One region of the Variovorax sp. V116 genome, then DNA from elsewhere that is predicted to be linked to it. Evidence: predicted binding sites of a transcription regulator. Region 1 holds the regulator's gene; the other holds the start of a gene.
The links. Region 1 encodes HrcA, which represses chaperone genes, less so after heat shock. Its sites were predicted from a motif close to TTAGCACTCNNNNNNNNNGAGTGCTAA; they were not measured.
Positions count from the first base shown of each region.

Region 2: ACAM58_RS05760 (co-chaperone GroES) is a predicted target of HrcA. The motif match lies at 5,398-5,424, and genes of this name have one in related genera.

Region 1 is NZ_AP028661.1:4,474,450-4,485,250, reverse strand. Features, by position in the region: gene ACAM58_RS21425 (hypothetical protein) at 106-333, opposite strand; gene ACAM58_RS21420 (recombinase family protein) at 405-968, shown strand; gene hrcA (heat-inducible transcriptional repressor HrcA) at 1,004-2,014, shown strand; tRNA gene ACAM58_RS21410 (tRNA-Ile) at 2,047-2,123, shown strand; tRNA gene ACAM58_RS21405 (tRNA-Arg) at 2,188-2,264, shown strand; gene cysC (adenylyl-sulfate kinase) at 2,553-3,149, shown strand; gene ACAM58_RS21395 (hypothetical protein) at 3,146-4,207, shown strand; gene greB (transcription elongation factor GreB) at 4,247-4,819, shown strand; gene ACAM58_RS21385 (bifunctional (p)ppGpp synthetase/guanosine-3',5'-bis(diphosphate) 3'-pyrophosphohydrolase) at 4,836-7,094, opposite strand; gene rpoZ (DNA-directed RNA polymerase subunit omega) at 7,196-7,399, opposite strand; gene gmk (guanylate kinase) at 7,430-8,050, opposite strand; gene ACAM58_RS21370 (YicC/YloC family endoribonuclease) at 8,059-8,973, opposite strand; gene ACAM58_RS21365 (serine/threonine-protein kinase) at 9,065-10,072, shown strand; gene ACAM58_RS21360 (PP2C family serine/threonine-protein phosphatase) at 10,069-10,801, shown strand, end outside.
Region 2 is NZ_AP028661.1:1,244,621-1,255,421, forward strand. Features, by position in the region: gene ACAM58_RS05740 (carbohydrate kinase) at 1-793, shown strand, start outside; gene ACAM58_RS05745 (helix-turn-helix domain-containing protein) at 807-1,745, shown strand; gene xylB (xylulokinase) at 1,791-3,266, shown strand; gene groL (chaperonin GroEL) at 3,341-4,993, opposite strand; gene ACAM58_RS05760 (co-chaperone GroES) at 5,024-5,314, opposite strand; gene ACAM58_RS05765 (TonB-dependent siderophore receptor) at 5,506-7,611, opposite strand; gene ACAM58_RS05770 (phospholipase D family protein) at 7,678-9,285, opposite strand; gene ACAM58_RS05775 (TonB-dependent siderophore receptor) at 9,468-10,801, shown strand, end outside.

The DNA.
Region 1 (10,801 bases):
TCGCCCCCTTGAACCTGCCCCTTTATTGCTAAGCCGGAAGTTCGGGGACCCGCTTGCGGGGGAAAGACCCTCGCGCACCCTGTACCCGGCAATTCGTCGCTGTGATCAATCTGCCCGCATGTCTGGAAGGTTTTCCGTTGGTGCCTTGCCTGGCTCTCTTCTCCCGTTGGTTCGGCCTTGTGCCATGCCTTCTCTGACTCCGTCTCGCACTGCGGTTCTGACCACGAGATACAGCGCATAAAACAGGGCCGTGGTGATCACTGCACCGATCACGGCCTGAAAGATCAGACCTTGCCACATGGCGTTTTGAAGTTCCTGAAGATGCCTATCCATTCCCGCTCCTCAACGTGTTGTTGCCAAATGTACTATGCTATGAAAACAATAGCGCTTAGTGAGGCGGGCTGATGTTGGTTGGCTATGCGAGGGTGTCCACGAATGAACAGGAAACGCAGCTCCAGTTGGACGCATTGAAGGCGGCAGGAGTCCGCACGATCTACGCGGAGAAGACGAGTGGGATTGGCCCTCGGCCAGAGCTGCACCGGGCGCTAAGTGCGTTGCGACCTGGCTACACGCTGGTGGTCTACAAAGTGGATCGGCTCGCTCGGAGTCTCAAGGACCTCTTGCATCTGCTCGAGCGTTTGCGTTCAGGCGGGGCATCGTTGCGATCGCTGACCGAGCCGGTTGACACGTCGTCAGCGATGGGCGAATTGGTGCTGCAAATTCTGGGAGCTGTTGCCCAGTTTGAGCGGTCGATCATCCGGGAGCGCTGCGAGGCCGGCCGGGTCGCCGCGAGGGCAAGGGGGGTTAGATTCGGGCGACAGCGGATGTTTTCCAAGACTGAAGACCGATTGGCCTTTGAGCTTTACACCCGAGGGAATTTGAGTTTCAAGGAGATTGGCGGGTTGCTTGGTGTGAGCTACACCGCCGCTAGGGACGCGGTTCGGCGGGAGATTGCCTTCCGCCGCTGACCGAAATTTTTAACGTACAACACTAAAATCTTGCAATGCTGGACGACCGTGCCAAGTTGCTCCTCAAGACGCTGGTCGAGCGTTATATCGCCGAAGGCCAACCGGTCGGGTCGCGGACTTTGTCGCGCGCCCCGGGCCTTGACCTGTCTCCCGCGACCATCCGAAACGTCATGTCCGACCTCGAGGGTTTGGGGCTGATCACCAGCCCACACACCTCGGCCGGACGCATTCCCACCGCGCGCGGCTACCGGCTGTTCGTCGACACCATGCTCACCGCCCAGCGCGAGCACATGAACGCGCCGAGCCACCTGCCCCCTGACCAGCCGCAGAAGGTGATTGCCAACGCGGCCAACCTGCTGTCCAACCTGTCGCAGTTCGTCGGCGTGGTCATGACGCCGCGGCGCGCCTCGGTCTTCAAGCAGATCGAGTTCCTGCGGCTCTCGGACCGGCGGCTGCTGGTGATCATCGTCTCGCCCGACGGCGACGTGCAGAACCGCGTGATCTTTCCGGAAGCCGATTACACGCAGTCGCAGCTGGTGGAAGCATCGAACTACATCAATGCCCACTACGCGGGCCTGACCATCGAGCAGGTGCGCGACCGCCTGCAGTCCGAGGTCGAAAAACTGCGCGGCGAAATTGCCGCGCTGATGCAGGCGGCGGTCAAGGTCAGCTCCGAGGTGCTCACCGAGGCGCAGGAAGACGACGTGGTGATCTCCGGCGAGCGCAACCTGCTTTCCGTCACCGATTTTTCGAGCGACATGGGGCAGCTGCGCCGTGCCTTCGAGCTGTTCGAGCAGAAGGCGCAGCTGATGCGGCTGCTCGACGTGTCGAGCAAGGCAGAGGGCGTGCGCATCTTCATCGGCGGCGAAAGCCAGGTGGTGCCGATCGAGGAGCTTTCCATCGTCAGCGCCAACTATGAAGTCGACGGGCAGGTGGTGGGCACGCTGGGCGTGATCGGCCCCACCCGCATGCCGTACGAGCGAATGATCCAGATCGTGGACATCACCTCGCGGCTGGTCAGCAATGCGTTGAGCCACCGCAAGTGAGCGACGCCGCGAATAGAATCGTGGCCTCTCGTGGGCCGTTAGCTCAGTTGGTTAGAGCAGCGGACTCATAATCCGTTGGTCGATGGTTCAAGCCCATCACGGCCTACCAATTGCATTCATTTCTGAGCTTGGTCCGCCAGGGGCCAAAAATGGATGCTATAATCGATAGCTGTGCGGCTGTAGCTCAGTTGGATAGAGTACTTGGCTACGAACCAAGGGGTCGTGGGTTCAATTCCTGCCAGCCGCACCACTCTTTGAAGGGTTAGGACATTACGTGTCCTAACCCTTTTTCTTTTGCGCGGCTCTCTGCGGAATATTTTTCCGTTCAACGAGATCACGGGCAATGTTCCCGCTCCGGGCTCCATTCAATGCAATCGATCCTGCGCCGGATCGCCCTCGACCTTCGGGTGCTGTTGAGGCATTCTTGTTGTTCACCGGAGGAGCCGGAAGAAAACGAGCCGCTTGAGAACCTTCGTCTTCCTTCACGCCGGGTGAGCCGCTGCCTTGAGGCGCCGCGCCCGGCCAGACCTGTTTTTCGATGCCAGAACAGTTGCAGAAACCAGACGCCGATCGTCCTGCTTCGACAACAACACTGCGGCCGCCGCCCGTCATTTGGCTCACGGGGCTGTCCGGCGCGGGAAAGTCCACCATCGCCGCCGCCTTGCAGCCCTTGCTGCGCGCCAGGGGCGTGGGTGCCGTGCGGCTGGATGGCGACGAGGTCCGCAAGGGACTGAACCACGGGCTCGGCTTCAGCGCGGAAGACCGCCACGAGAACATCCGCCGCATTGCCCACATCGCTCGGCTGTTGAACGAGCAGGGCATGGTGGCAATCGTTGCCGTCGTTTCACCGCTGCAGGCGCTCCGGGATCTCGCGCGCTCGATCGTCGGCCCTTCGTACCACGAGGTCTTCGTGCACGCGCCCCTGGAAGTCTGCGAGCGGCGCGACCCCAAGGGGATGTATGCGCGAGCGCGGCAGGGCGCGATCGCGCGCTTCACCGGCGTGTCCGACATCTTCGAAGCCCCGGCAAACCCCGCGCTCACAGTCGACACTTCCAGCTGCGATGTCTCGGCTGCGGTGCAGCAGATCATGGCTTCGCTGGAGGGAACGGCGCCAACCCGGACGCTGCATCAATGACGCCCGCAAGAAAAAACCACCTGATGATTGCCGGCACGGGGCGCGCCGGCACGACCTTCCTCGTCCAGTACCTGGCGGCTTGCGGGCTGGACACGCATCTTGCAAGGCATCCGGACGCGAGCACCTACAACGGGGACGCCAACGCGGGCCTCGAGGACCTGCCCTTCGACAACCCCGATCTGCCCTACGTCATCAAGTCGCCCTGGCTGCATGCCTATGCCACGCGCCTGCTCGCGGACCCGTCCATCGCGCTCGATGCGGTGATCTTTCCGATGCGCAGCATCGTGGAAGCCTCCACCAGCCGCGTGGTCAACGAGCTGCGCGCACGGTATGCCATGGAGGGCCTGCCGGACGATTGCCGGCTCTGGGAGTCGTGGGGGACCACGCCGGGCGGCATCGTCTATTCGCTCAACCCGATCGACGAAGCACGCCTTCTTGCGCTGGGCTTTCATGAGTTGATGCACACGCTGGTCAAGCACGACGTGCCGCTGGTGATGCTCGACTTTCCGCGTCTCGTGGAGGACCCGGCGTATCTCTACGACAAGCTGCATCCGGTCCTGGGTGCGAAGCTCGACAGGGAGCGGGCGCTGTCGGCCCATCGGGAGACGGCGGTGCCGTCGAAGGTCCGCGTGGGCAGGGAGCTTGCTGCCCACACCGCGCAGGCGCCGGGCAGCATCGAATTTCCTTCCCAGGCCACCCTGGACCGCGTGGCGATCAAGCGTGAGCTGGACAAGGCCGTGTCCGAGTGCGCGGTGCTCCAGCGGAAACTCGACGAGGCAATGGCTTGCCGCGCTGAGCAGCAGCGCGAACTGGACGAAGCCATTGCCGGCCGCACGGCCTGCCAGCAGCATTTGAGCGAGGCAATCGCCGAACGCGATGCGCGCCAACATGAACTCGCCGAATGCCAGCGCAGCCAGGCCGTTCTCGCGCAGGACCTGGAGCGCGCGAGATTGCGCACCTCGCACCTGGAAGCGCAATGCACGGCACTTCGGGCCTCGAACTCGTGGCGCGTGACGGCGCCGCTGCGCACCCTGTCGCGAATGTTGAAAATACGGTGAAAAGCCCATCCCTTCCTTGAGACCAGAGGTTCTACCAAGTTGAGCAAAGCATTCACCAAGGAAACCGAGAGCGACGGTGACGACGACGGCGGTGAAAGCACCGCGCCCGCACTGCCGAGCGGCAGCAAGAACTACATGACGCCGGCCGGCTATGCCCGCCTGCGCGACGAACTGCTTCAGCTGATGGACGAAGAGCGCCCGAAGGTCGTCGAAGCCGTGCACTGGGCCGCCAAGAACGGCGACCGCTCCGAGAATGGCGACTATCTCTACGGCAAGAAGCGGCTGCGGGAAATCGATCGGCGCATCCGCTTTCTCACCAAGCGGCTCGAAATCGCCGAAGTGACCGATCCGTCGGTCCATCACGGCAGCGACCAGGTGTTCTTCGGCGCAACAGTGCGCTATGTGGACGAAACGGGCGACGAGCGCAGCGTGACGATCCTGGGCATCGACGAGGCGGACAGCGCCCAGTCGCAGGTCAGCTGGATCTCCCCGATTGCCCGCGCGCTGCTCAAGTCGCGCGAAGGCGACGTGGTGAAGCTCGTGACGCCGGGCGGCGCCCATGAGGTCGAGCTGCTGTCGGTCAGCTATCCGGCGCCGGGCACGGCGCGCTAGCCTTCCTGCCCGCCGGTCAGGGCGCGGGAACCGTCCTTGCGGCGGTCAGCACAGAGGCCGTGCGCCGCGCGGCACGCAGCACGCTGTCCAGGTGGGTGCGGTCGCGCACCGCAATCACGAAGCGCAGGTCGGTCGAATCCTGCGGCGTCTCGTCGGCCATTTCGACGTGCGTGATGTCGGCTTCGGCGTCGGCCAGGGTCGCGGCCACGCGCGCGAGCACGCCCTTGTCGTTGCGCACCGTGATGACCACGCCGGTTTCGAAGGTGCGGGTCGGCTCGTCCGCCCATTCGACCGCGAAGAAACGCTCGCTGTCCTTGTGGCGCAGGCGCTGGCCCACGCCGCAGGACTCGGTGTGCACGACCAGCCCTTCGCCATGGCCGAGATAGCCCACGATCTCGTCGCCCGGAATCGGCCGGCAGCACAGCGCAAAGCGGACCGACGAGTTCTCGCTGCCATCCAGCGTGACGGCGCCCTGGGAAATGGTCTCGTGCGAGATGAAGCGCTCGCGGCTCAGCAGCAGCGCATCGGGCCGCTCGCCGAGTTCGGACAGCATGGCCACCAGCCGCTTTGCCACGATGCTGGCAATCCGCTTGCCCAGGCCAATGTCGGTCAGCAGCTCGGCGCGCGTGCGGTTGCCGGTGAAGCGCAGCAGCTTTTCCCACAGCGCCTGGTGCTCGGCGTCCTCGGCCGGCAGCTTGCTGAGGCCTTCGGCGCGCAGTGCCTGGGCCAGCAGCTTCTCGCCCAGGCCTTCGGACTCGGCATGGGCCAGGGTCTTCAGGTAGTGGCGGATCTTGGAGCGCGCCCGGCCGGTTCGCACGAAGCCGAGCCACGCGGGATTGGGCGTGGACACGGGCGCGGTGATGACCTCGACCACGTCCCCGTTCTTGAGCTCCGTGCGCAGCGGCACCTGGTCGCCGTTGATGCGTGCCGCGGAGGTGTGGTCGCCGATGTTGCTGTGGATGGCGTAGGCAAAGTCGACCACCGTGGCGCCGCGCGGCAGCGCGAGGATCTGGCTCTTCGGCGTGAAGACGTAGACCGCATCCGGGAACAGGTCGACCTTGACGTGGTCCCAGAACTCGGCGGCGTCGCGGGTTTCGTCCTGGATGTCGAGCAGCGACTGCAGCCACTTGGTGCCGAGCCGGTCGTTGCTGGCCGCGTTCGGCTCGGCCGCCTTGTAGAGCCAGTGCGCCGCCACGCCCGATTCGGCCACCACGTGCATGGCCTCGGTGCGCAGCTGGAACTCCACGTTCACGCCGGCCGGACCCACCAGCGTGGTGTGCAGCGACTGGTAGCCGTTGAGCTTGGCGATCGCGATGTGGTCCTTGAACTTGCCCGGCAGCGGCTTGTACATCTGGTGCAGGATGCCAAGGCCGGTGTAGCAGGCGATCACGTTCGGCACGATCAGGCGAAAGCCGTAGATGTCGGTCACCTGGGCGAAGCTCAGGTGCTTTTCCTCCATCTTGCGGTAGATCGAATAGAGCGTTTTCTCGCGTCCCGCGATGCGCAGCGTCATGTTGGCGTTGGCAAAGGCGGTCTCGACCTCGCGCTGCACCTTCTGGATCAGGTCGCGGCGGCGCCCGCGCGCCTTGGCCACGGCCTTGGACAGGGTGGCATAGCGCCACGGTTTCAGATGGCGGAACGACAGTTCCTGCAGTTCGCGGTACGTTTGGTTCAGGCCCAGCCGGTGCGCGATGGGCGCGTAGATTTCGAGCGTTTCGCGTGAGATCCGGGCCCATTTCTCGCGCGGCGCATCGTCGAGCGTGCGCATGTTGTGCGTGCGGTCGGCCAGCTTGACCAGGATCACGCGCACGTCGCGCGCCATGGCCAGCAGCATCTTGCGGAACGACTCGGCCTGGTTTTCCTCGCGGGTGTTGAACTGCAGCTTGTCCAGCTTGGTGAGCCCGTCGACCAGCTCGGCCACCGGCGCGCCGAAGCGCTCGATCAGCTCGGGCTTGGTGACCCCGCAGTCCTCGATGGCATCGTGCAGCAGGGCGGCCATCAGCGCCTGTGCGTCGAGCTTCCATTCGGCGCATTGCGCCGCTACGGCAATGGGGTGGGTGATGTAGGGCTCGCCGCTGTTGCGCAGCTGGCCCAGGTGGGCTTCGTCGGCAAAGCGGTAGGCGCGGCGCACCAGCTCGGTGTCTTCGGGGCTCAGGTAGTCGAGCCTGGCGGTCAGCGCGGCAAAGCTCGCGGCAGCCGCATTCAGCGCCGCCGGGCTCGGCTTGGGCGTGCCCCCCGTGGGGGCATGGGACTGATGTTTGGCAACCGCGCTCATGGCTACCACTTTAGCGTGACCGCTCTATGGACGCGTCCAGACGTAAAAAAAGCACCGCTTTGCGGTGCCTTTTCGTTGCAGGGCTGCGTCAGAAACAACGATCAGCCCGGCACCTTCTTGAGCATTTCCAGGCCGATCTTGCCTTCGGCGATTTCGCGCAGGGCCGTGACGGCGGGCTTGTTCTTGCTCTCGATCTTGGGTGCATGGCCCTGGCTCAGCATGCGCGCACGGTAGGTGGCGGCCAGGACCAGCTGGAAGCGGTTGGGGATCTGAAGCAGGCAATCTTCGACGGTGATGCGGGCCATGATGGAGTCTTTCGGTCGGTGAGCAGGAAATCAGGGGATGTTCAGGGCGGCGAATGTGTCGGCACGTGCGCGGCGCTGTGCAGAATACCGAAGCCGCTGAGCGTGGACGATCGCCTTGAGATCGAAAAGCGCGCGCTCAAATAACTCGTTGATTATAACGAAGTCGAATTCCCCCGCCCGGGCCATCTCTTCGGCGGCATTCTTGAGGCGCAGCTCGATGACGGCCGCGCTGTCTTCGCCGCGCCGCTCCAGCCGGGAGCGCAGTTCTTCCCAGCTGGGCGGCAGGATGAAGATCATCACGGCGTTGGCGAAGGTCTTGCGGATCTGGATGGCGCCCTGGAAGTCGATTTCCAGGATGACGTCGGCCCCCTGGGCGATGCGCTCCTCGATGGCTTTCTTGGAGGTGCCGTAGCGGTGCCCGTGCACGTGGGCCCACTCCACGAACCCATCCGCCGCGATCATGGCGTCGAATTCGGAGGGCGAGGTAAAGAAATACTCCCGGCCGTGCTTTTCCTGCCCGCGCGGTGGCCGGGTGGTGTGGGAAACCGAGGGCTGGACGGCTGTGTCCAGCTCCATGAGCGCCTTGACCAGGCTCGATTTGCCGGCACCGCTGGGTGCCGCCACGACAAAGATGTTGCCTGGATAGTCCATTCGCTCGCTCATTCGATGTTCTGTACCTGTTCGCGCATCTGCTCGATCAGCACCTTCATGTCCACGCCGATGCGGGTGAGCTCCAGCGCGGCCGACTTGGAGCCCAGTGTATTGGCCTCGCGATGCAGCTCCTGGATCAGGAAGTCCAGCCGCTTGCCGATTTCGCCGCCCTTCTTGAGCAGCCGCTCGATCTCGTCGAGGTGCGAATTCAGCCGCGTGAGCTCTTCCGCCACGTCGATGCGGATGGCAAAGGCGGTGGCCTCGGTCAGCGCGCGGTCCTGGGCGGCCTCGGGCAGGGTGCCGCCGGTCAGGCCCATGGCTTCCTGCCAGCGCTCCAGGAAACGAGCGCGCTGCTGCTCGACCAGCTGCGGAATCAGCGGACCGGCCTGTTCGACCAGCGCGCGCAGCTGGGCGAGGTGGGCCTCCAGCATCTTGGCGAGCCGCGCGCCTTCGCGCTGGCGGGCCGACATCAGCGCATCCAGCGCCTTGCCGGCCACCTCGAGCAGGTCGCCGCCCCAGTCGCCGCGGGCGGCGCTGTCGCCGCCGGCCAGGCGCAGCACGTCGGCCACGCTCAGTTCGCGGGCGCCCGGCAGCCAGGCCTTGATGCCGTCCTGCACGCCGTTGAGCCGCTGCAGCAGCTTGACGGAGGGCTCGACGACGCCCGCCTGGGCGGTGTTCTCGATGGCGGCGCGCACCTCCACCTTGCCGCGCTTGAGCTTGCCCGTGAGCAGCTCGCGCAGCGCGGTTTCATGCTGGCGCAGTTCCTCCGGCAACTTGAAGGTGAGGTCGAGGAAGCGGCTGTTGACCGAGCGGATTTCGACCCCGAGACGGCCCGCGGCGGCAGGCCGTGCCTCGGCTTCGGAGTGGCTGCCGGCGGGGCCGTTCTGGCCACTGGCATAGCCGGTCATGCTGTAAACTGGCATTGCGCCTCACTATGGTTTTGCTTGCAAGCACCGAGGCGTCGGCATGGCGTTCGCTTGCCGCACCATCGCCTTCGGGCGAAACTCCCGGATTATGTCAAAGGTCAAGCCTTCGCCCCTGCTGCCCGATACGGTCATTGGCGGTTACCGCATCGTTCGCCGGCTTTCCGCAGGCGGTTTTGGCGTTGTCTACCTCGCCATAGACCCCAGCGGACAGCAGGTTGCCATCAAGGAATACCTGCCATCTTCGCTCGCCACGCGCGGGCCGGGCGAGCTGACGCCCGAAGTGGCGCCCGAAAAGCTCTCGCTCTACCGGCTCGGCCTCAAGAGCTTTTTCGAGGAAGGGCGCTCGCTCGCGCAGATTTCGCACGCCTCGGTGGTCAGCGTTCTCAACTTCTTTCGCGAGAACGAAACCGTCTACATGGTCATGAACTACCTGGAGGGCGCCACCCTGCAGGACTTCGTGGTGACCGCGCGCGACCTGAAAAGGCCCAAGGTCTTCCGCGAATCGACCATCCGGTCGCTGTTCGACGAGATCCTGCGCGGCCTTCGCATCGTGCACCAGTACAAGATGCTGCACCTGGACATCAAGCCCGCCAACATCTTCGTCACCGACGACGACCGGGCGGTGCTGATCGACTTCGGCGCCGCGCGCGAGGTGCTCAGCAAGGAGGGCATCTTCATCCGGCCGATGTACACCCCCGGCTTTGCCGCGCCCGAGATGTACCGGCGCGACTCGTCGATGGGTCCCTGGACCGACATCTACGCCATCGGTGCCTGCATCTATGCCTGCATGCAGGGCTATCCGCCCAACGACGCCCCGCGCCGCATCGAGAAAGACCGGCTCAGCCTGTCGCTGTCGCGCCTGCGCGGCGTGTACTCCGACAATCTCATCGAGGTGGTCGAATGGTGCATGTCGCTCGATCCGCTCTCGCGTCCGCAGTCGGTCTTTGCGCTGCAAAAGGAGCTCAGCCGCGAAGGCGAGCGCCGCTATACCAAGCTCACCGTCGGCGAAAAGGTGCGGCTTTCATTTGACAACATCCGCTCCTTCGACAAGAAGGCCCTGCCTAGGGCGGCGGCACCTACCACGCGCCCGGCATGAAATTCTCGGTATTCCAGGTCAGCCGCAAGGGCGGCCGTCTCAAGAACGAAGACCGCATGGGCTACTGCTACACGCGGGAGTCGGGCCTTTTCGTGCTGGCCGACGGCATGGGCGGCCACCCCGAGGGCGAGGTTGCGGCCCAGCTGGCGCTGCAGACCATCGCGGCCCTCTACCAGCGCGAAGCGCGCCCCACCGTCAAGGACGTCAAGGCCTTCCTGGCCGAATCGGCCATGGCGGCGCACCAGCAGATCATGCGGTACGCGAGCCACAAGGCCATGCTCGACACGCCGCGCACCACCGTCGTCGCGGCGCTGCTCCAGGGCACCACGGCCACCTGGATGCACTGCGGCGACTCGCGCCTCTACGTGGTGCGCGACGGCCGCCTGCTGACCCGCACGCGCGACCATTCGCATGCCGAGCGCCCGCGTCCGCATGGCGCGGACATGCCGGTCAACCGCAACCTGCTGCTCACCTGCCTGGGCTCGCCGACCACGCCGCTGTTCGACATTTCGGCCCCGCTGCAGCTGCAGCGCGGCGACCGCATCATGCTGTGCTCCGACGGCGTCTGGGGCGTGCTCGACGACGCCGTCATCGTGCACACGCTGTCCTCCGACAAGCCGGTGTCCGACGCCGCGCCCGACCTGGCCGAAATGGCGCTGCGCAAGGGCGGCGCGCACAGCGACAACGTCACGCTCATCGCCCTCGAATGGGAAATGCCCGATTCGACGG
Region 2 (10,801 bases), 2.2 Mb from region 1:
GCTGATGCGCTTTCTCGAACGCAACGGCGTCGATACCAGCTTCATCCTGCGCAGCAATGCGCCGTCGACGCTGGCCTTCGTCGAGCGCACGCCCGAGACCAACCGCTACGCCTTCTACACGCGCGGCAGCGCCGATGCCACCTGGGCGCCCGAGCCGCCGCCGCAGCTGCCGGCGGAGTGCCGCTTCCTTCATTTCGGCTCGATCTCGCTGCTGCAGGAGCCGGCGGCCACGCGCATTGCCGAGCTGGTCACGGCCAACGCCGGGCGCCGCGTGATCGTGTTCGATCCGAACGTGCGGCCCAGCCTGATTCCCGACATGGCCGCCTACCGCGAGCGCGTGACGGGCTGGCTGGCCATGGCCGACCTCGTCAAGCTCAGCGACGAGGACGCCGAACTGCTCGCCCCCGGCCAGCCGGTCGATGCGCTGGCCGCGGAGTGCCTCCAGGCCGGCGCGCATGCCGTGATCGTCACGCGCGGCGGCGCCGGCGCCACGCTCTGGCGCACCGGGCATGCGCCGCTTGCCGTGGCGGCGCCGCGGGTCAAGGTGGTCGACACCATCGGCGCGGGCGACACCTTCACGGCCGGGCTCTCGGTTTCGCTGCTCGCGCACGGCGTCGAGCACCCGGCCCAGCTTGGCGCGCTCGGCGACGGCGCCTGGCGCGAGGTGATGCGCTTCGCCGCCACCGCCGCCGCCCTCAACTGCACCCGCGAAGGCGCCGATCCACCCACGCTCGACGCGGTTCACGCCGCGCTGGCGCAGGAAGACAATGAGGCTGTCGCTTCCCGGCCTTGACCCCCGTGCTGCCATGACAACGTCCACACGCAAACGCTCGATTCCCCGTCAGCGCCAACCCGAGCTGGAGCGCGACATCGCGCGCTCCCCGTCGCTGGGCTACGAGGCCCCCGAAACCGGCCTGGTGCGCTGCCTCGCGCACGGCTTTCCGAGCCCGCTGGTGCGGTGGCACTTCCATGAAGACTACGAGCTGCACCTGATCACCGAAACCTCGGGCAAGGCCTTCATCGGCGACTGGATCGGGCCGTTCCAGCCCGGGCACCTCGTGCTCTGCGGGCCGCGGCTGCCGCACAACTGGATCTCGCTGGACGTGCCCGAAGGCGGCGCCGCGGGCCGCGACCGGGTGATCCAGTTCCGCCACGAGCCCATCGAGCGCGCCGCGGCCGAGATTCCGGAGCTGCGCGACGTGATGCAGCTGTTCGAGCGCGCGCGGCACGGCATCGAGTTCTTCGGCATGTCGCAGCAGGCGCAGGCGCACTGGGACAGCATCAAGGCCGCGCGCGGCGTGCGCCGGCTCGGGCTGTTCCTCGAGTTCATGGCCGACCTCGCGCAATGCACCGACTACCGGCTGCTCTCCAGCGTGCAGATGCAGGGCGCGCACGGCGTCGAAGGCGATGCGCAGGTCGACCAGATCAACGACATCGTCAACCGCATCACCAGCAACATGGCGGAGCCGATCTCCATGTCGGACGTGGCGGCCGAACTCGGCATGAGCGAAAGCCGCTTCAGCCGCTTCTTCCGGCGCTCCACCGGCAACAGCTTCACCGACTTCGTCAACCGCGTGCGCATCAACAGCGCCTGCCACCTGCTGATGCAGACCGACCACTACGTGACCGACATCTGCTACCAGGTCGGCTTCAACAACGTGGCCAACTTCAACCGGCGCTTCCTCGAGATCAAGGGCATGACCCCGAGCGAGTTCAGGCGCCAGGCCGACACGCGGTTCGGCTGACGCCCACACCAAGCGCTTTCAAGGCACCAATCAGGGGGCACCATCTTGTATCTGGGACTGGACCTCGGCACGTCCGAGCTCAAGGCGTTGCTGCTCGCCGGCGACCACCGCATCGTCGGCGTGGCGCGTGCGCCGCTCACGGTCGAGAGGCCAGAGCCGCTCTGGTCGGAGCAGGCGCCTAGCCAATGGTGGCAGGCGCTGGAGCAGGTGATGGCGGAGCTTCGCGGCGCGCATGCTGAAGCGCTCTCGGCCGTGCGCGCCATCGGCCTGTCGGGCCAGATGCACGGCGCCACGCTGCTCGACGCCGCGGGCGAGGTGCTGCGGCCCGCCATCCTCTGGAACGACGGACGCAGCGGCCCGCAGTGCGAGGCGCTTGCGCGCGCCGTGCCGCGCCTGGGCGAGATCGCGGGCAACCTTGCGATGCCCGGCTTCACCGCGCCCAAGCTGCTGTGGGTGCGCGAGCACGAGCCTGAAATCTTCAACCGCACGGCGCGCGTGCTGCTGCCGAAGGACTGGCTGCGCTTCATGCTGAGCGGCGAGGCCGTCAGCGAAATGTCCGATGCCGCCGGCACGCTGTGGCTCGACGTGGGCGCGCGCGACTGGTCCGACGAACTGCTCGCGGCCACCGGGCTCACGCGCGGGTACATGCCGCGGCTGGTGGAGGGCAGCGAAGTGTCGGCGCAGCTCAAGCCCGAGCTGGCCGCGCGCTGGGGCGTGGGGAACGGCGCCGCTGGCGTGCTCATCGCCGGTGGCGCGGGCGACAACGCCGCCAGCGCCGTGGGCATGGGGCTGGTGGAACCGGGGCAGGGCTTCGTGTCGCTTGGCACCTCGGGCGTGGTGTTCGTCTCGACCGACCGCTTTCTGCCGAACCCCGCGCAGGCGATGCATGCCTTCTGCCATGCGCTGCCCGGCCGCTGGCACCAGATGTCGGTGATGCTCTCGGCTGCGAGCGCCGTGAGCTGGGCCGCCAAGGCCTTCAGGTTCGTCGACGAGGCCGCGCTGCTCGAAGCGGCCGCGTCGGTCGCGCCCACGCAGCGCGCGCGCTGCCCGCTGTTCCTGCCGTACCTTTCGGGCGAGCGTTCCCCGCACAACAATCCCAACGCGCAGGGCGTGCTGTTCGGGCTCACGCATGCGCACGGCCCGGCGGAGATCGCCTATGCCGTGGTCGAGGGCGTGAGCTTCGGCCTGCGCGACGGCTTCGACACCCTGCGCCTGCCGGCCGGCATGCCGCTGCGCGAAGTGGCGCTGGTGGGTGGCGGCGCGCGCAGTGTCTGGTGGGGCCAGCTGCTGGCCGATATCTTCGAGCTGCCGCTCACGCTGTACGCGGGCAGCGAGACGGGTGGGGCGCTGGGCGCGGCCCGCCTTGCCTGGCTGGCTGACGGCGGCACCGTGGCCGAGGTGTGCACGCTGCCGCCGGTGAAGCAACAGCTGGTGCCTTCGCTTGAAGGTGCCGATGGGCACAAGGCGCGTCATGTGCGCTTCCGGGCGCTCTATATGGCGCTGCGCGACCAGTTCCGTTAATTCGTACGCGCAATGAAAAAGGGCCGCTTTCGCGGCCCTTTCGTTTTGGTGAGCAATGGAGCTCAGCCGGGAAATTACATTCCCATGCCGCCCATACCACCCATGCCGCCCATGTCGGGCATGCCGCCGCCGGCACCGGCTTCTTCCTTCGGTGCGTCGGCGACCATGGCTTCGGTCGTCAGCAGCAGCGAAGCCACCGATGCTGCGTTCTGCAGCGCGGTGCGGGTCACCTTGGTCGGGTCCAGGATGCCCAGCTCGAGCATGTCGCCGTACGTGTCGTTGGCGGCATTGAAGCCGTAGTTGCCCTTGCCGGCCAGCACGGCGTTCACCACCACCGAGGCTTCGCCGCCGGCGTTGTTCACGATTTCGCGCAGGGGCGCTTCGATGGCCTTGAGCACCAGCTTGATGCCGGCGTCCTGGTCGGCGTTGTCGCCCTTGACCTTGTCGCCCACGGCTTGCTTGGCACGCAGCAGAGCCACGCCGCCGCCGGCCACAACGCCTTCTTCCACTGCAGCGCGGGTGGCGTGCAGGGCGTCTTCGACGCGTGCCTTCTTTTCCTTCATTTCGACTTCGGTGGCAGCGCCGACCTTGATCACTGCAACGCCGCCGGCCAGCTTGGCCACGCGCTCTTGCAGCTTTTCACGGTCGTAGTCGCTCGTGGCTTCCTCGATCTGCACGCGCACTTGCTTCACGCGGGCTTCGATGTCGGCCGCAGCGCCCGAACCGTCGATGATGATGGTGTTTTCCTTGCCCACTTCGATGCGCTTGGCCTGGCCCAGGTCGGCCAGCGTCACCTTTTCGAGCGTCAGGCCCACTTCTTCAGCGATGACCTTGCCGCCCGTCAGGATGGCGATGTCTTCCAGCATGGCCTTGCGGCGGTCGCCGAAGCCAGGTGCCTTCACGGCCACGACCTTCAGGATGCCGCGGATCGTGTTCACCACCAGCGTAGCCAGGGCTTCGCCTTCGACTTCTTCGGCAATGATCAGGAGCGGACGGCCAGCCTTGGCGACTTGTTCCAGCGTGGGGAGCAGGTCGCGGATGTTGCTGATCTTCTTGTCGAACAGCAGCACGAAGGGGTTGTCGAGCAGCGCCGATTGCTTCTCGGGGTTGTTGATGAAGTAGGGCGACAGGTAGCCGCGGTCGAACTGCATGCCTTCGACGACGTCGAGTTCGCTGTCCAGCGACTTGCCGTCTTCGACGGTGATCACGCCTTCCTTGCCGACCTTGTCCATCGCGTCAGCGATGAGCTTGCCGATGGTTTCGTCGCTGTTGGCCGAGATCGAGCCGACTTGAGCGATTTCCTTCGACGTGGTGGTGGGCTTGGAAGCCTTCTTCAGCTCTTCGACCAGGGCCGTCACGGCCTTGTCGATGCCGCGCTTCAGGTCCATCGGGTTGATGCCGGCGGCCACGTACTTGAAGCCTTCGCGAACGATGGCCTGGGCCAGCACCGTGGCGGTGGTGGTGCCGTCACCGGCGTTGTCGCTGGTCTTGGAGGCCACTTCCTTCACGAGCTGGGCGCCCATGTTCTGGAGCTTGTCCTTGAGTTCGATTTCCTTGGCGACCGACACACCGTCCTTGGTGACGGTGGGGGCGCCGAACGAGCGCTCGAGCACCACGTTGCGGCCCTTGGGGCCCAGAGTCACCTTGACGGCGTTGGCGAGGATGTTGACACCCTCGACCATGCGTGCGCGGGCTTCACCGCCGAAGACTACGTCTTTTGCTGCCATGTTTTATTACTCCGAATAGGGATGAATTGATTACTTCTCGACCACGGCAAAGAGGTCGTCTTCCTTCATGACCAGCAGTTCGTCGCCATCGACCTTGACGGTCTGGCCGCTGTACTTGCCGAACAGGACGCGGTCGCCGACCTTGACGGTCAGTGCGGTCAGGTCGCCCTTGTCGGTGCGCTTGCCGGGGCCGACGGCCAGGACTTCACCCTGATCGGGCTTTTCGGCGGCTGCGTCGGGGATGACGATGCCAGAGGCGGTCTTGGTTTCGCTGTCAACACGCTTGACGATCACGCGATCGGCCAAAGGACGAAGTTTCATTGCATCTCCTGGATAAGAAACGGGGTTGTGGTCGGGCGCCGGCGGAAAAGGCCGGCGGCCCATCGACTGGAAGCGAGGCTTTGTTAGCACTCGTCAGCAGCGAGTGCTAATCATAAGGGCAATCGGCGGACTTTCAAGGCCGGGGCGGCCCGCCGGGCTGTAACTGCGCTCGGTTTTTGGTCGCGAGGGCTTCAGAGGTCCAGCTTCAGGCTGGCCACGACGCTGCGCCTGGCGCCCGGAATCACGTACAGGTTGCCCCACGAGGCGGTGTAGAAGTTCCGGTTGAAGAGGTTGTGCACGTCGATCGACACGCGGGCGGTCTTGTTGATCTGCCAGAAGCTCACCAGCTTGACGGTGGTGTAGGCCGGCAGCGAGTAGGTGTCGGCGCCGTTGCCCGAACGGTTGCCCACGTAGTTGATGCCGGCACCCACGCCATAGCGGCTGCCGTCGGCCAGCGCATCCTCGCGGATGGCGAACAGGCCGGCGCTCGTCCTCGGGATGTTCACGATGCGCGTGCCGGGCGCCAGCGTTGCGTCCTTCGAGATGCGGGCGTCGACATAGGCGAAATTTCCGCTCACCCGCCAGTTCCTGTCGATCTGGCCGTAGACGTCTGCCTCGAAGCCGCTGCTCTTGACCTCGCCGGCCGCCACGGAGAAGCCGGGCGTGTCGCTGGCCGTCAGCACGTTCGTCTTCTTGATGTCGAACACGGCCAGGTTGGCGCCCAGGCGCTGGTCCGCCGTCTGCAGCTTCAGGCCGGCCTCCAGCGCGGTGGAACGCTGCGGATCGAAGGCCTGGCCGTTCTTGTCGGTGCCGCTGTTGCCGCGAAACGACTTGCCGGCCGAGACGTACCAGGAGCTCCAGTCGTTCGGCAGGTAGGTGAGGCCGGCGCGCGGCGAAACAGCATCGTGCTTCTGGGCGCTGTTGCGGTTCACGCGGTCCTCGATGCGCTGCCTGAAGTGGTCGTAGCGGGCGCCCACCAGCAGCTTCCACTGCGGCGAAAGGCTGATCTGGTCCTGCAGGAAAACGGCGCTCGCACGCTGGTGCTCGTCCGAGCTGGAGGTGAGCGAGGTGAGCGGCGGCCGGGGCTTGCCATAGACGGGCGGGTAGATGTCGATCGGGTAGTTGCCCGAGCGGAGGATTTCGGTGTTCATCCACAGCCTGGACGCTTCCACGCCGACCAGCAGCGTGTGGGCCAGCGCGCCGGTCGTGAACTTGCCTTCCAGCTCCGCCTGGAAGGACGTGTCGCGCGACGGCAGCTGGCGCCAGGTGGCGCGGCGGTTGAGCGTCCGGTTGTCGCTGGCGAGCGAAGTCGCTTCGGTGTAGTTGCCCGAGAAGGTGCTTTCCTTGTAGCTCGCACCGAGGCGGGCGCGCCAGTTTTCCGACAGCTGGCGGTCCAGCGTGAGCTGGTGCGTATTGCTGGTGAGCGTCATGTTGCCGTCGTCGGGCTCATTGAGCACACGGTCGCGCGGCAGGGTTCCGAGCAGGCCGCGAACATTGATCAGCCCGCGGTCCAGCGGCGTTTTCGAACGCAGGAATTCGGACTCGTAGTTGAGCACTGTCTTGTTGTCGATGACCCAGGTCAGCGCGGGTGCCACCAGGGTGCGCCTGTTGCTCAGCAGGTCGCTTCGGCTGTCGCCTTCCTCCACCGCCAGGTTCAGCCGGTAGGCCACGTTCCGGCTCAGCGCGCCGGTGCTGTCCAGCGTGCTGCGGCGCAGGCCCTGGCTGCCGATGCTGAAGTCGGCCGTGTTGCGGCGCGTGAACTCCGGCTTCTTCGTGACGATGTTGATGGTGCCGCCCGGCTCGCTGCTGCCGTAGATGGCCGACGCCGGCCCCTTGAGGAATTCGAAGCGCTCGACCGTGGCGGTGTCGCGCGGCGGGTTGTAGCCGCGCGATCCGGGGAAACCGTTGACCAGGAATCCCATGTCGGTGCTGCTGAACCCGCGGATGCCGAAGTTGTCCCAGGTGCCGCCGAAGTCGTTGAGGCGCGTGATCCCGCTCACAAGATCCACCGTGTCGGCCAGGCGCGTTGCGCCCATGTCCTCGATCAGCTGGCTGGAGACGATGCGCACCGACTGCGGCACCTCCCGCAGCGGCGTGCTGGTGCGCGTGGCACCGCTGCTGGTCGTGGGGTTGTAGCCGCCGGATTCGGGCTCGGCGACCACATGCACTTCGGGCAGCGATGGGCTCGCCGGGTCCGGCTGTCCGGTGCCGGGGCCTTGTGCCATGGAGAGCGGGGAAATGGAAGCGAGGGGGAGCAAGGCAAAGGCGATGCGTGACGACCGGATGCGGAATCTCATTGCAATTTGTTGACGTTTTATTTACAGTTAATGAGAATAACTCTCATTACCTATTGTAGACGTCCGCTACAACTGGTCGGTCGGCACGAACCAGGAGAACAGCAGCAGCTGCAGCCGCGTGAGCAGGCTCGAATCGGGCTCGCTGTCGAGCACCTCGTTGTCCACGTCGCCGGTGCCTATCCATTGCACGTTCTCGCCGTCGGGCATCAGCACGACGCGGTAGACGCCCTCGATGTCGTCCAGCTGGTAGGCATACAGAAGTGCCTGGGTCAGTTCGAAACTCCGCACGCGAACGCCGAATTCGGTGTTCAGCCGCGCCGAGCGCGGGTCGAGGTTCATCGAGCCGAGCAGCACCCACTCGCGGTCGACCAGCGCGAGCTTGGCATGCAGGCGGCCGCGCGCCTTCTTGAGCAGGCTGCGCAGCTGGCGGTTGCGCTTGAGCTGCTGGGTGCTGACCTCGTACAGGTTCACGCCCAGCTTCAGCATGTCGACGCGGTAGCGGTTGTAGTTGATGTTGACCAGCGGCTCGTCGCTGTCGGCCAGCGAATTGGTTATGACGCTGATGCGCACGCCGCGCGCCCGGCCCTCGCGGATGCGGGCCATGCCTTCGTCGCCGGGAATGAAGTAGGGCGAGATCACCACCACGTCCGAGCGCGCCGTGGAGGTCATCTCATGGAAGCGCGCAGCGAGCGATTCGGCGGGCGACGCGAGGATGCCCAGCGCCTTGTTGGGGCTGTCGGCCGCGGCATGGGCGTCGGCGCGCATCCACTTCATGCGGCCGATGTCGGCCAGCTGGACGCCGAGCGGCGGGTCGCCCATCACGTCGGTGCCCTGAAGCGCGGCCGGCGCAGGGGCGTGGACCGCCGAGGTGGCGGCTTCGAATTCCGACTTCATGGCCTCCGGCGTGCCGCTGGCGCCGGCAACCCGCTGGAGCGGGTAGACCACCTCGCTGTTCCAGTAGGTGTCGAAGATGCGGGCGGCTTCCGGAACCACGGGGCCCGCCATGAGGAGCTCGAAGTCGATGAAGTTGGCATCCTCGCTGCGCAGGAAGTATTCGTCGGCCAGGTTGCGCCCGCCCGCGATGGCCATGGCGCCATCGGCCACGAAGAGCTTGTTGTGCATGCGGTGGTTGAGCCGGCGGAAATCGCCGAAGAACTCGAGCCAGCGCGTGGCCGAGTGGTCGCGGGCGTTGACGAAGGGGTTGAACAGCCGGACCTCGGCATTGGGCTCCGCGGCCAGGCCGAGCAGCAGGCGGTCCATGCCGGTCGTGTAGAAGTCGTCGAGCAGCAGGCGCACCCGCACGCCGCGGCGCGCAGCATTTCGAAGTTCGCGCAGCAGCAGGCGGCCGGTCTTGTCGTTGCCGAGCTGGTAGGTCTGCACGTCCAGCGAGGCCTGCGCGCGCCGCATCAGCTCGAAGCGTGCATCGAGCGCAAAGGAAGCCTCCACCAGCGGCCGGATGCTCGACAGCCCATCGTGCGCGGCGGTGTCCAGGCTGGCCGCGGCGCGGCCGAGCGCGGTGGAAGGGGAGGCGGCGATCGAGAGCGTTGGCGGCTCCGGCGTGCGCGGAGGCAGGCCGGCGCAGCCTGCGAGCACCCCGGCGATGCCAGCGGCCACCAGCCAAAGCGCCAGGCCGCGCAGCGCGTGAAACGAAGAGGCGAGAAACTTGTGGAGCATGGGGCCCGCGAACGCACACGACGTGCGGCCGGATCGTAGCCGCTTTGCCTTGCGCCACGGCCGCGCTGCGGATGCATGCAATGGCCGAACGTCCCCTTGCCGATGCGGGGAAATCGGAACAAATGAGACTATTACAAATAGAATACGAATCGTTCTTAATAATGTTTCGGAGTGGAGCGGGAATGGCAAGGTTATTGGCGGGGCGCAGGGTCGCATCGGTTCTGGCAGGCTGCATGGCGGTCTACGTGCATCACCAGGTCCTGGCCCAGACCGCGGCGCCCGGCGCCTTGCCGGAGGTGAAGGTCGATGCGAGCGCCGAGGCCGAAACCGCAACCTCGCCGGTGATCGGCTACCGCGCCCGGAACGCCGCCACCGCCACCAAGACCGACACGCCGCTGGCCGAAACGCCCCAATCGATCACCGTGGTCACGCGCGACCAGATGGTGGACCAGGGCGCGGGCAATGTTCAGGATGCGCTCAACTATGCGGCCGGTGTGCGCTCCGATGCCTATGGCCAGGATTCGCGGACCGACTCGGTGCGCATCCGCGGCGCCACGCCCGACGTCTACCTGGACGGCCTGCGCCAGTCCTATGGCTACTACACCAGCACCACGCGCACCGAGCCCTACACGCTGGAGCGGCTCGAAGTGCTGCGCGGCCCGGCGGGCATGCTGTTCGGCGCGGGCACCGCGGCGGGCGTAGTCAACATGGTCAGCAAGCGTCCGCTGCAGGAAACCCAGCGCGAAGTGGGCGTGCAGTTCGGCAGCTTCGGCCGCAAGCAGGTCCAGGCCGACCTCACGGGGCCGCTGAATGCCGACGGCAGCCTGTCGTACCGGCTGATTGCGTTGCAGCGCAAGTCGGACTCGCAGGTCGACCATGTGCCCGACGACCGCAGCGTCATTGCGCCTTCGCTGACCTGGCGGCCCAGCGCGGCGACCTCGCTCACCTTGCAGGGGCTGTGGCAAAAGGACAAGAGCGGCAGCAGCTCGCAGTTCCTTCCGTGGGAGGGCACCTTGCTGCCGAACCCGAACGGACGCATTCCCGCCAGCCGCTTCATCGGCGAGCCGGGCTTCGACTACTACGACAGCGAACGCAAGACCTTCGGCTGGCAGTTCGAGCACAAGTTCAACGAGAACTGGCGCGTGCGGCAGAACTTCCGCTACGCGAAAAACGAGAACGACAACCGCTACCACTACGGCGCCGCCTTCAGCGGGGCCGAAAGCTGGGACGCCACCGATCCGATCTTCAAGCGCGTGCTCGGCCGCTACTACGACAGCTATCTCACGCGCAACCGCACGCAGACGCTCGACAACCATGTCGAGGGCCATTTCGAGACCGGCGCGGTGAAGCACACGCTGCTGGTCGGCGCGGATTTCTCCAGGCAGCGCGAGAACGTCTGGGGCGCGACGACCTTCGACACCATCGACGTCTACGCGCCGGTGTACGGCCACGTCGACCTGCCCGAGCGCGTGGCGCTGCCGCGCACCCGCCAGCGCCAGACCGGCGTCTACCTGCA